2 regions of the Salipaludibacillus sp. CF4.18 genome follow, and region 2 is predicted to be linked to the other one. Evidence: riboswitches for the same ligand, from Rfam matches in the RefSeq annotation. Region 2 holds a riboswitch; the other holds the start of a gene.
The links. Region 2 has a riboswitch for S-adenosylmethionine ahead of ACHABW_RS04000 (5-methyltetrahydropteroyltriglutamate--homocysteine S-methyltransferase). Riboswitches for the same ligand answer to the same signal wherever they lie in the genome.
Positions count from the first base shown of each region.

Region 1: another riboswitch for S-adenosylmethionine. It lies ahead of metK (methionine adenosyltransferase); the one in region 2 lies ahead of ACHABW_RS04000 (5-methyltetrahydropteroyltriglutamate--homocysteine S-methyltransferase).

Region 1 is NZ_JBIMEV010000005.1:58,346-63,559, reverse strand. Features, by position in the region: gene ACHABW_RS05240 (alpha/beta fold hydrolase) at 1-450, opposite strand, end outside; gene ACHABW_RS05235 (gamma carbonic anhydrase) at 618-1,139, shown strand; gene metK (methionine adenosyltransferase) at 1,364-2,575, opposite strand; SAM riboswitch class I at 2,736-2,856, opposite strand; gene ACHABW_RS05225 (YrzI family small protein) at 3,130-3,393, opposite strand; gene ACHABW_RS05220 (ABC transporter substrate-binding protein) at 3,469-4,461, shown strand; gene ACHABW_RS05215 (ABC transporter ATP-binding protein) at 4,486-5,214, shown strand, end outside.
Region 2 is NZ_JBIMEV010000004.1:1,525-6,738, forward strand. Features, by position in the region: gene ACHABW_RS03990 (glycerol-3-phosphate acyltransferase) at 1-436, shown strand, start outside; gene ACHABW_RS03995 (aminotransferase class V-fold PLP-dependent enzyme) at 433-2,016, shown strand; SAM riboswitch class I at 2,132-2,233, shown strand; gene ACHABW_RS04000 (5-methyltetrahydropteroyltriglutamate--homocysteine S-methyltransferase) at 2,308-3,411, shown strand; gene ACHABW_RS04005 (hypothetical protein) at 3,653-4,036, shown strand; gene ACHABW_RS04010 (O-methyltransferase) at 3,960-4,661, shown strand; gene ACHABW_RS04015 (PBP1A family penicillin-binding protein) at 4,761-5,214, opposite strand, start outside.

The DNA of each region.
Region 1 (5,214 bases), on a different contig from region 2:
CTTAAGTCCTGCTGGAACACGATAAGTCGGTATGACCCGATGTAAAAGATTTGCTACGAGTTTTTTACTGAACGGAGTTTTATTGTATAAACCAAAACAAGGAGAAGATAGAATTACAAGACTTGGCAAATTTGCTGCTGGCATTTCCATCAGTACCCTAGTTGAAATTAATCCTCCCATGCTGTGCCCTAAAAGTATCACTGGTAGATCATATTCTCTTGCTTTCTTTAACCATGTATTTACTGTTTCTATGTATTCATGAAAATTCTTGATGTGTCCTCTAGGTCCTTGAGTTACACCTTGTCCTGGCAGATCTCCCATTAAAACGTGATATCCCGCGTGATTCAATTGGCTAATGATCCACTTGTAACGTGCATGATACTCCCCTGCACCATGAACAATAACAAACACACCTTTCACTAGATCACCTTGGAACTCCCATTTCCACATCTCGATCCCTCCATAAAATTTACTTCCCTGTATTTTCCCCTCTGATCTGTTTGATAGTCAAGTAATAGGGTATCAGTAGTCCAGTGAAAATGTCAGAATTATTCCTTTCATGAGCCTACGTTTGATACACTAGCAGTATAAACTTCAAATAAGGAGAGTGACCTATATTGGCTATATATCCGTATAAAGAACAGTGGCCTGTCATTAATGAGAGTGCCTACATAGCTGACAATGTTGTGATTACCGGGGACGTAACAATCCATGAGAAGGCAAGCATTTGGTTTAACACTGTCATTCGTGGTGATGTTGCTCCAACAATTATAGAAAAGGGAGTAAATGTTCAAGATAATAGTACACTTCACCAAAGCCCTAACAACCCATTAATATTAAAAGAAGGCGTAACGATTGGCCACCAGTGCGTATTGCATAGCTGCGTGATTGAAAAGAATGCCTTAATTGGCATGGGCTCGATTATTTTAGATAATGCGGAAATTGGGGAGGATGCTTTTATCGGCGCCGGCAGCCTTGTGCCACCGGGTAAAAAAATTCCGCCAAGAACATTAGCACTTGGACGTCCAGCGAAAGTTGTCCGAGATTTAACAAGCGAGGATATCGCTGAGATGAAGCGAATTCGCGAAGGTTATGTAGAAAAAGGCCAATATTACAAATCACTCCAGAAGAATGTATAGTGAATATAAGCAGTTAAGAAAAACGCGTAACGTCTTTTAATAAATACAGCGTGATCTTTTAGCCACCCCCGAGTAGCACCTACGAAGTGTGTGTAGTGCTACTCGGGGGTGGTTTTCCCTTGACAAGCGTGGCTTAAAGATAGCTGTCAACGTTATAAATTATCTCGCAAAAAAGGGTGACTCCATAGGTCTTTATTACCTATGGAGTCACCCTTTATCCTATTTTATTGACTAGCTAACTCTAAAGCTTGTTCACTTAGCAAGTTGGCTTTATCTGTTTGTTCCCACGGTAACTCAATATCGGTTCTACCGAAATGACCGTATGCTGCCGTTTGCTTGTAAATCGGGCGACGTAAGTCCAACATTTTTATAATTCCAGCGGGGCGCAGGTCAAAATTCTTCCTTACGACTTCCACTAAAACATCTTCGCTTACTTTTCCAGTATCAAATGTTTCAATAGCAATGGAAACTGGCTGTGCAACTCCGATTGCATAAGCTACTTGGACTTCACAACGATCCGCTAAACCAGAGGCAACGATGTTTTTCGCTACATATCTAGCCGCATAAGCACCGGATCGATCTACTTTCGTAGCGTCTTTTCCAGAGAATGCTCCTCCACCGTGACGAGCATATCCTCCATAAGTATCTACAATGATTTTACGTCCTGTAAGTCCTGCATCACCTTGAGGCCCACCAATGACAAATCGACCAGTTGGGTTAATAAAGTATTTTGTATTTTCATCTAATAATTCCTCAGGGACAATAAAATCGATAACTTCCTTCTTCAAATCTTTTTTGATTTGAGCTAACTCAATTTCAGGATGATGTTGAGTAGAAATGACAATCGTATCAACCCGAATTGGATTTTGATCCTCACCGTATTCCACCGTTACTTGAACTTTACCGTCAGGACGCAAGTAATCAATGATTTTTTCCTTACGTACTTCCGCTAAACGACGCGCAAGCTTATGTGATAAAGAAATTGGCAATGGCATTAACTCAGGCGTTTGATTATCTGCATAACCAAACATTAATCCTTGGTCTCCAGCTCCTATTTCTTCAATTTCTTCGTCGGACATTTGCCCTTCTCGAGCTTCGTATGATTTATCCACACCTAAAGCGATATCAGCTGATTGTTCATCAATCGACGTCAATACAGCACACGTTTCAAAATCAAAACCATATTTGGCTTTTGTATAACCAATTCCTTTAATCGTTTCTCGGACTACTTTTGGTATATCCACATACGTAGATGTAGAAATTTCTCCTGCTACTAACACTAATCCAGTGTTCACAGAAGTCTCACAAGCTACTCGAGCATTTGGATCCTTCTTCATAATTTCATCTAAAATAGAATCCGAAATTTGATCACAAATCTTATCCGGATGCCCTTCTGTTACTGATTCTGATGTAAATAAACGCGTTTTCCCTACCACAATACGTACCTCCTTGGTATCATCCATCCTATTTTTAGGATGTGCTTCATCATCTACGGTACTCGTTCTCCCAGCAGAATGGTCCAATCCAATGATCTCAAAAAAATATAAAAAAACCCTTTCCAATAGAGGAAAAGGTTACGTTCCATCCGCCTTTAACCTCTTATCGACCAAGACATACGGTTAGATATGTCTTGCAGGTTAGCACCGTTCACCTTTTTACAGTGGTGATGGTTGCTGGGCTTCGTCGGGCCTGTCCCTCCGCCTACTCAGGATAAGAGTATCCGTTCGCAAAAATAATACCGTAAATTTAATCGTCTGTCAACTGCAAATGTCGATTTATCACGTAAATTAGGTAGTGCCGCACAAGTCTATAGCAAATAGAAATGGTGTTATTGCTAGTTTATACGAGATAATGAACCGGTTGGGTAAATAATCCATTTCCGTACATATTTAAGTAACAATGCCCTCTATCCTGACCTCCATTCAACCCTAGATACGATTATTTCAGAGGGAAACAAAATCATTTGATCCCCCCACCCGTTCATTTACAATTATAAGAAAAACTTACCATGTTTTGTTTTTTCCTCTCTTAATCTTTCCTCCCCACTGTTCATATCAACTTGCGATTCCGTGTGATCATTTCGTCTGCGCCTTGAAATAATAATGGTAATAAAAAAAATGTGAATAGTCATTTTCTTGTCTCCTCGTTTAAACTCATCTCTTTCTGTCTGATTTAAGTTTATCGAAAATGCCGCTTTCTCTAAACGATCTCTAGTCTGTTTCTGTCTCCTACCCAAGTCTGATCTTTTTCTCATTCCTTCGCACACATCCGCCCATTCACACATACGTTATCTAATCAAATAACTATAGATTTATGAAGGAGGAGCATCATGTCTCGTTTTAAAAAATTATTGTTACTATTGTGTTTACCGGTAGCTATACTTACAGCTTGTGGTCAGGAAGAAGAGTTAAAGGAAGTAAAATTGGCAGAGGTTACACGGTCCATTTTCTATGCACCTCAATACGTAGCAATTTCTGAAGGGTTTTTCGAAGAGGAAGGATTAGATGTTGAACTAACAACCACATGGGGTGGAGATACAACGATGACAACATTGCTGTCTGATGGTGCCGATGTCGCACTAGTAGGAGCGGAAACATCCATCTACGTCTATGCCCAAGAAGCAAATGACCCACCGATTAACTTTGCTCAACTGACACGAACAGACGGTACGTTTCTTGTCTCTCGTGAACCTGTTGAAGACTTTGAATGGGAAGATTTAAAAGGAAGTACATTCCTAGGTCAAAGAAAAGGCGGCATGCCGCAAATGGTTGGAGAATACGTGCTGAAACAGCATGATATCGATCCGCATAACGATCTTGAACTCATTCAAAACATCGACTTCGCGAACATCACCTCCGCCTTCGCTTCCGGAACAGGTGATTATGTGCAACTATTTGAGCCTCAAGCGACACTTCTTCAAGAAGAAGGAGTTGGCCATATTATTGAATCGTTTGGTACCGAATCTGGTGAGGTTCCATATACTGTTTATATGGCAAAGCAAAGTTTTATCAATAAAGACCCGGAAACTATGGAGAAATTTACTCGAGCTATTTACAAAGCTCAACAATGGATCAATGAGGAAGATCCTTCTACTGTTGCCGAATCCATCGAACCATTTTTTGAAGATACTTCTTTAGAAATCATTGAACAAGTGTTCATCAATTACAACGAACAAGGATCCTATGCACCTTCTCCATTAGTGAACGAAGAAGGATGGAATAACCTTCAGTCAATTATGGATGAAGCTGGCGAATTACCGGAAGAAGTACCTTATGATGAATTGGTGAATCGAGAATTCGCTGACCAGATCATGTCAGAATAATGGAAGTTAAGAGAGGAGAATATCATGGCTATATTAGAATTGCAGGATGTAGAAAAAACATTCTTTTCCTTGGAAACAATGACAACTGCCATTGAAAATATTAATTTAACGATTGAAAAAGGAGAGTTTATTTCTTTTATTGGTCCTAGTGGCTGTGGTAAAACAACTCTCCTCTCTCTTGTTTCCGGATTAATCCTTCCAACGAAAGGTCAAATCATCTTGGATGGAGTCCCAATAGAAAAACCTACTCCTGAAACGGGGTATATGCTTCAGCAAGACTATCTGTTTCCCTGGTTATCCATTGAAGAAAATATATTACTTGGACTAAAAATATTAGATAAAACATCTAAAGAAGAAAAAGAACGCCCCATCAAATTGCTGGAACAGCTCGGTTTATTAGATAAACTAAAAAACTATCCTTATGAGCTCTCCGGGGGCATGAGACAACGTGTGGCATTAGTCCGCATGTTGTCTACTGACCCGGAGCTTCTTCTATTAGATGAACCTTTCTCCGCTTTAGACTATCAATCAAAACTAAAATTAGAGGATCTTGTTTTTTCGACCATTCGTGCCCATAAAAAAACAGCTATTCTTGTTACACATGATATTGGAGAGGCGATTGCGATGAGTGATCGAATTATTTTATTAGCTGGTAGACCAGGAAGAATTCAAAATGAATTTATTATTCCAAAACAGCTTTCGCAGGAACTCCCCTTTAAAGTACGAACAAGTGACACGTTTAACTCCTTATTC
Region 2 (5,214 bases):
AGGAAAAATGGGATTTATAGTGACGTTTATCGGGGATGCTGCCAAAGGAGCTCTTGCTATTGGTGGGGCTATTTTGCTCGGATATGACGAAGTATTTCAACTATTCGCTTTAATATGTGTCATTTCGGGACACATATGGCCCATTTTATACCGTTTTCGAGGCGGTAAAGGTATTTCAAGCCTTGTCGGCGGTTTAGCTGTCTTTAACGTACTATTACTTCTCATGATTGTTATTATTTTTGTAGTCCTCTTCATTTTTTTGAAAAGTTTTAGCTTCACCGGTCTCATCTCATTTCTATTTTCGCCTTTTCTTTCGTATTTACTCTATCAAAATAGTTTTATTTTTTGGATACTTTTTCTCAATATCGGAATCGTTTTTTATGCTCACCGCGAAAATGTTGTTGAAATAATTCATGTAAAGGAGAAATCATTATGAGCTATACTTTTAACATTGCTTCCCAACAAAGTGAGTTTGACCAAATTCATCATTTAAATTATAAAACTTTTGTAGACGAAATTCCTCAACACGAGACGAACCAGTCTAAAATACTCGTCGACAAATTTCATGAAGAAAATACATACCTTATTTGTTGTAAGGATAACCGTGTAATTGGAATGTTGGCAATTAGGGACAACCGACCTCTTTCATTGGAAAATAAACTTGAAAATTTAGAAGAGCTACTTCCTAAAGGATATGATCATTATTGTGAGATAAGGTTATTAACCGTAGAAATAGAATATAGAATAGGACGTGTATTTAGAGGTTTGTCCCAGTTATTGGCAAGGTATTGCATTCAAAAAGGCTATGATTTAGGGCTGATATCAGCAACAACGCGACAATTAAAATTATATAAACAGCTAGGATTTCAACCGTTTGGTGATTTAGTTGGCAGTGAAGGGGCTTTCTATCAGCCTATGTATCTAACCAAAGAAACGTTTAATGAATCGACTGCCGGTAAGGTTGCATCTAAGCCAATCAGTTTCCTTCCAGGTCCAGTTCCCGTCCATCAATTTGTTCAAAAAGCCCTTGCATCCGATCCGATTCCACACCGTTCCAATCAGTTTCAACTTTTGATGGATAGTGTGAAACAATCTCTTCTTTCCATGACATCTGCTAATTATATGGAGGTTCTTGTCGGCACGGGTACATTAGCTAATGATGTCATTGCTGCTCAGCTTTCATTGCATCAAGGAAAGGGATTAATTCTCCTAAATGGAGAGTTTGGTCAACGTATAAAAGATCATGCTTTACGGGCAAATCTATCTTTTGAAGTCATAGACAAATCCTGGGGAACTCCTTTTTCTGATGCTGAAATTATATCAAAAATAGAAAAAGGTGATATTTCCTGGCTATGGATGGTTCACAGTGAAACATCGACTGGAATGCTGAATTCGGTTGAAAAAATCAAAGAAATATGTGAACGTTATCAAGTTCATCTATGTTTAGACTGTATAAGTTCTTTAGGAGCCCTTCCGCTGGATCTGCAAGGTGTTTATCTGGCCTCCGGTGTTAGTGGCAAGGCAATAGGCTCCTATACAGGCTTATCTTTTGTTTTTCATCAAGAAAATATACCCCCTTCTAACCGATTACCGCGATACCTTGATTTAGGGATGTATCAAATGCAAAATAGTGTTCCATATTCTCATACTTCTAATTTAATGTGCGCCTTAAAGGAAGCTTTAAAACAGTATGAGAATAATAAAAGATACGATAAAATTGCTGCTGATATCTCGTTAGTTCGCGCCTCACTAGCTGAAGCTGGCATCCCTGTTTTATTAAGTGCAGAAAATTCGTCCCCAGTTATTATCACTATTCCATTGCCATCTGATTATTCGTCTACTGAAATAGGAACCTACCTTGAACTGCAAGGAATCTTCGTTCATTTTGAAAGTGACTATTTAAAACAACGAAACTGGATTCAAATTGCCTGTTTGGGCGAATATAAAAAACGAGATCTCACTAATATGGTCAAGACACTACATCAAAAGATTAAAACCCCTCAAGGGCAATCGTAGGGACGGTTCTCTGCTTCATTTCTCTACGGGAAATGAAGCAGAGAACCGTCCCCTTGTATACTTGACATACTAGAAAAAAGACTGTATCTTTAGATTTAATTGAATATTTGAATCATTCTTATCAAGAGAGGTGGAGGGACTGGCCCTTTGAAACCTCGGCAACAGACTTTTCTCAAGTACTGTGCTAATTCCAGAGCGATTTGCTTGAAGATAAGAAGAGAATGGCGGTTATTCCCCCCTCTTCTTCATTGAAGCGGGTTTTTTTAATTTTACAGAAAGAAGGGATTATTTATGTCAAGTACTATCACTAAGGCTCCTTTTAGAGCAGATCATGTAGGGAGTTTACTTCGCCCGGAAGTTTTGCATCAGGCAAGAAAAGATTTTAAAGAAGGTAACATTTCAGCGGGACAATTGAGAGAAGTGGAGACTCAGGAAATCAAACACATTGTTGATAAACAAATTGAAGTTGGACTTCAAGCTGTTACAGATGGCGAATTCAGACGCAGATTCTGGCACACTGATTTCCTAGAGCATTTAAATGGAATTGAAGGCTATGTTCCTGAACACGGTTATAAATTTGATGGGATTGAAACAGAAAGATATGACATCCGTTGTAACGGAAAAATTTCCTTTAATCCTAATCATCCATTCATCGAGGATTTCATTGAATTTAAAGAAATTGTCGGCGACAGAGCTGTGGCAAAACTAACGATTCCGAGTCCAAACCAACTATTTAATGCTGGAATTCAGAATCCCGAGTTTTATCCAGACCTGGAGGAATTCACAAACGATATTATCCAAGCTTACCGGGATGCGATTAAAGCATTTTACGACGCTGGGTGTCGCTACATACAATTAGATGATGTATATATTGCTGGACTGTGTGCACCTACACTACCATTCAGTTCTAGTAATTTAACTAGAGAAAAATTAATTGATCTAGCACTCCATGTTGTAAACAGTGTTCTTGAAGATAAACCAGAAGATTTAACGGTGACTACCCACCTTTGCCGTGGAAACTATCGCTCTACATGGGCCTTTGAAGGGGCATATGACAAAATAGCTCCTACATTGTTTGCGAAAGAAAATGTAGATGGCTTTTTCCTTGAATATGACGATGATCGTTCAGGGGATTTCAAACCTTTGGAGTACATTCCTAATGGAGGAGCGCAAGTTGTACTTGGTATATTCACATCAAAGTTTGGTGAACTAGAAGATAAGGAAACTATTAAAGCTCGCGTTCAAGAAGCAACGAACTATGTACCTTTGGAGCAATTATGCATAAGTCCGCAATGCGGATTTGCGTCCACTCACCACGGCAACAAACTTACGGAAGATGAGCAATGGGCAAAACTCAAATATATTGTAGATGTCGCTAATGAGATTTGGGAGTAATTTCCCTTAAACTAAAAAGAAAGGATTCGCCTTGTAATGGAGGTGGATCCTTTCTTTTTCTGTATATCGCATTTATTTATGACTTCAGCGAAATAGTTACATATTTTCATCTCAGATTTCGATTCAATCGCTTACTTCTAAAAACTTAGTGGGTTTAAATTGACAAATTTGTATACACTCGTATACAATTGGCGATATACCAAATGTATACAAACGTATACATTAAAAGGAGGGCTATACGGTGAAAGAGGATGACTTAAACGATTTTAAAAAAAAGGACCATCACCGAGGTGATGGTCATAAAGGAAAAGACCATCGTTCTCATCATCGTGGTCCAAAAACCTTTCGGCGAGGGAGAGCAATCGCCTTTTTAGAAATGATGAACCTTAAACGGTCCACGATTAAGCAGCAGTTAGAAGAACAAGAGTTTCAATCTATTAATCAACTTCTTATTGGTGAATTAAAAGCAATGGATATGGTCATCAACGAATTCATTCAATTATTCGGAATGGATGAAAGTGAAGAAACGGAAACAATTGATAAGAAAGATGAAAACACGGAAAATTCTTCATCAGATAATAAAGAAAAAAGTGAGAAAGGGATTGATTCCAATGAAACAAGTTAACAGGTATATCGATTCAGTTTTTAATAAAGAAGATGCTCTATTAGAAGAGGTCATCTTGTCTATCAAAGAAAACGAAATGCCTCCTATATCAGTTTCTCCATCGTCAGGAAAACTTTTAACGATGCTTATATCGATTTCAAAAGCTAAAAATGTACTGGAAATAGGGGCCCTTGGGGGTTACAGTGGCATTTCAATTGCCAGAGGATTCGGTAAAGAAGGACGATTAACTTCTCTTGAATTAAAGGAGAACTACTCAAAACTAGCACATAATAATTTGTCTAAGGCGGGCTTTGCAGATCAAGTACAATATATTACAGGACCAGCCTTAGATAGTCTTGAGAAACTAGTTGGGGACCATAAGCAATTTGATTTTTTCTTTATTGATGCTGACAAAGAAAATTATGAAAACTATTTAAATTACTGCATTAAATTAGCGGAACCAGGTGCTTTAATCGTTTGTGATAACGTACTTGCTGGTGGCAGTGTCGCAGACCAGGACGCAAAACCTAAACGTTATACTGAATTTATGAAGAAATTCAATCAGACAGTGGCCAATCATCCTCAATTAGAGTCACTGCTTATTCCACTCGGTGATGGTATGACAATGTCTAAGGTAATCAAATAAAAGGATATATGTGTTTGATAAAATTAGTCCGCCTGTAGCGTATGCTTACCTCTGGTCGAAGGAAGAAGTCTCTCCTCTAATAAAAGACTTCTTCTTCTCTTAATCTTCGTTAGTATCTTCTTGGTTCAAAGCTTCTTCTTCACCTGTTGTATTGCTGGTATTCGTATCATCTTGTTCCGGATCTGCTTCTTTTTCTGTTGTATTTTTTTCTTCCGCACTATTTGATTCTACCTCTGCATTTGTCTGCTCTTGCTCCGTTTTATTTGCACTTTCATTCCCTTCTGTCTGCTCAGGTTCTGATTCCACCTGATTTACTTCTGACTGTTCTGTCTCCGATTCTACTTCGTTTAGCTGCTCTTGCTCTGCTTCTTCTAAACTTTCATTTCCTTCTGTCTGCTTCTCCGGGTCTGTTTCTGTCTCATTTTCTTCTGTTGCTTCGGGCGTCGGCTCAGACTCTATTTCTTCATTTCCTTCTGTTTTCTCTTGCTCCGCTTCACCTACGCTATTCTCTTCTCCAGATTCCACAGGTTCTGCTTCTGGTTTATTTTCTTCT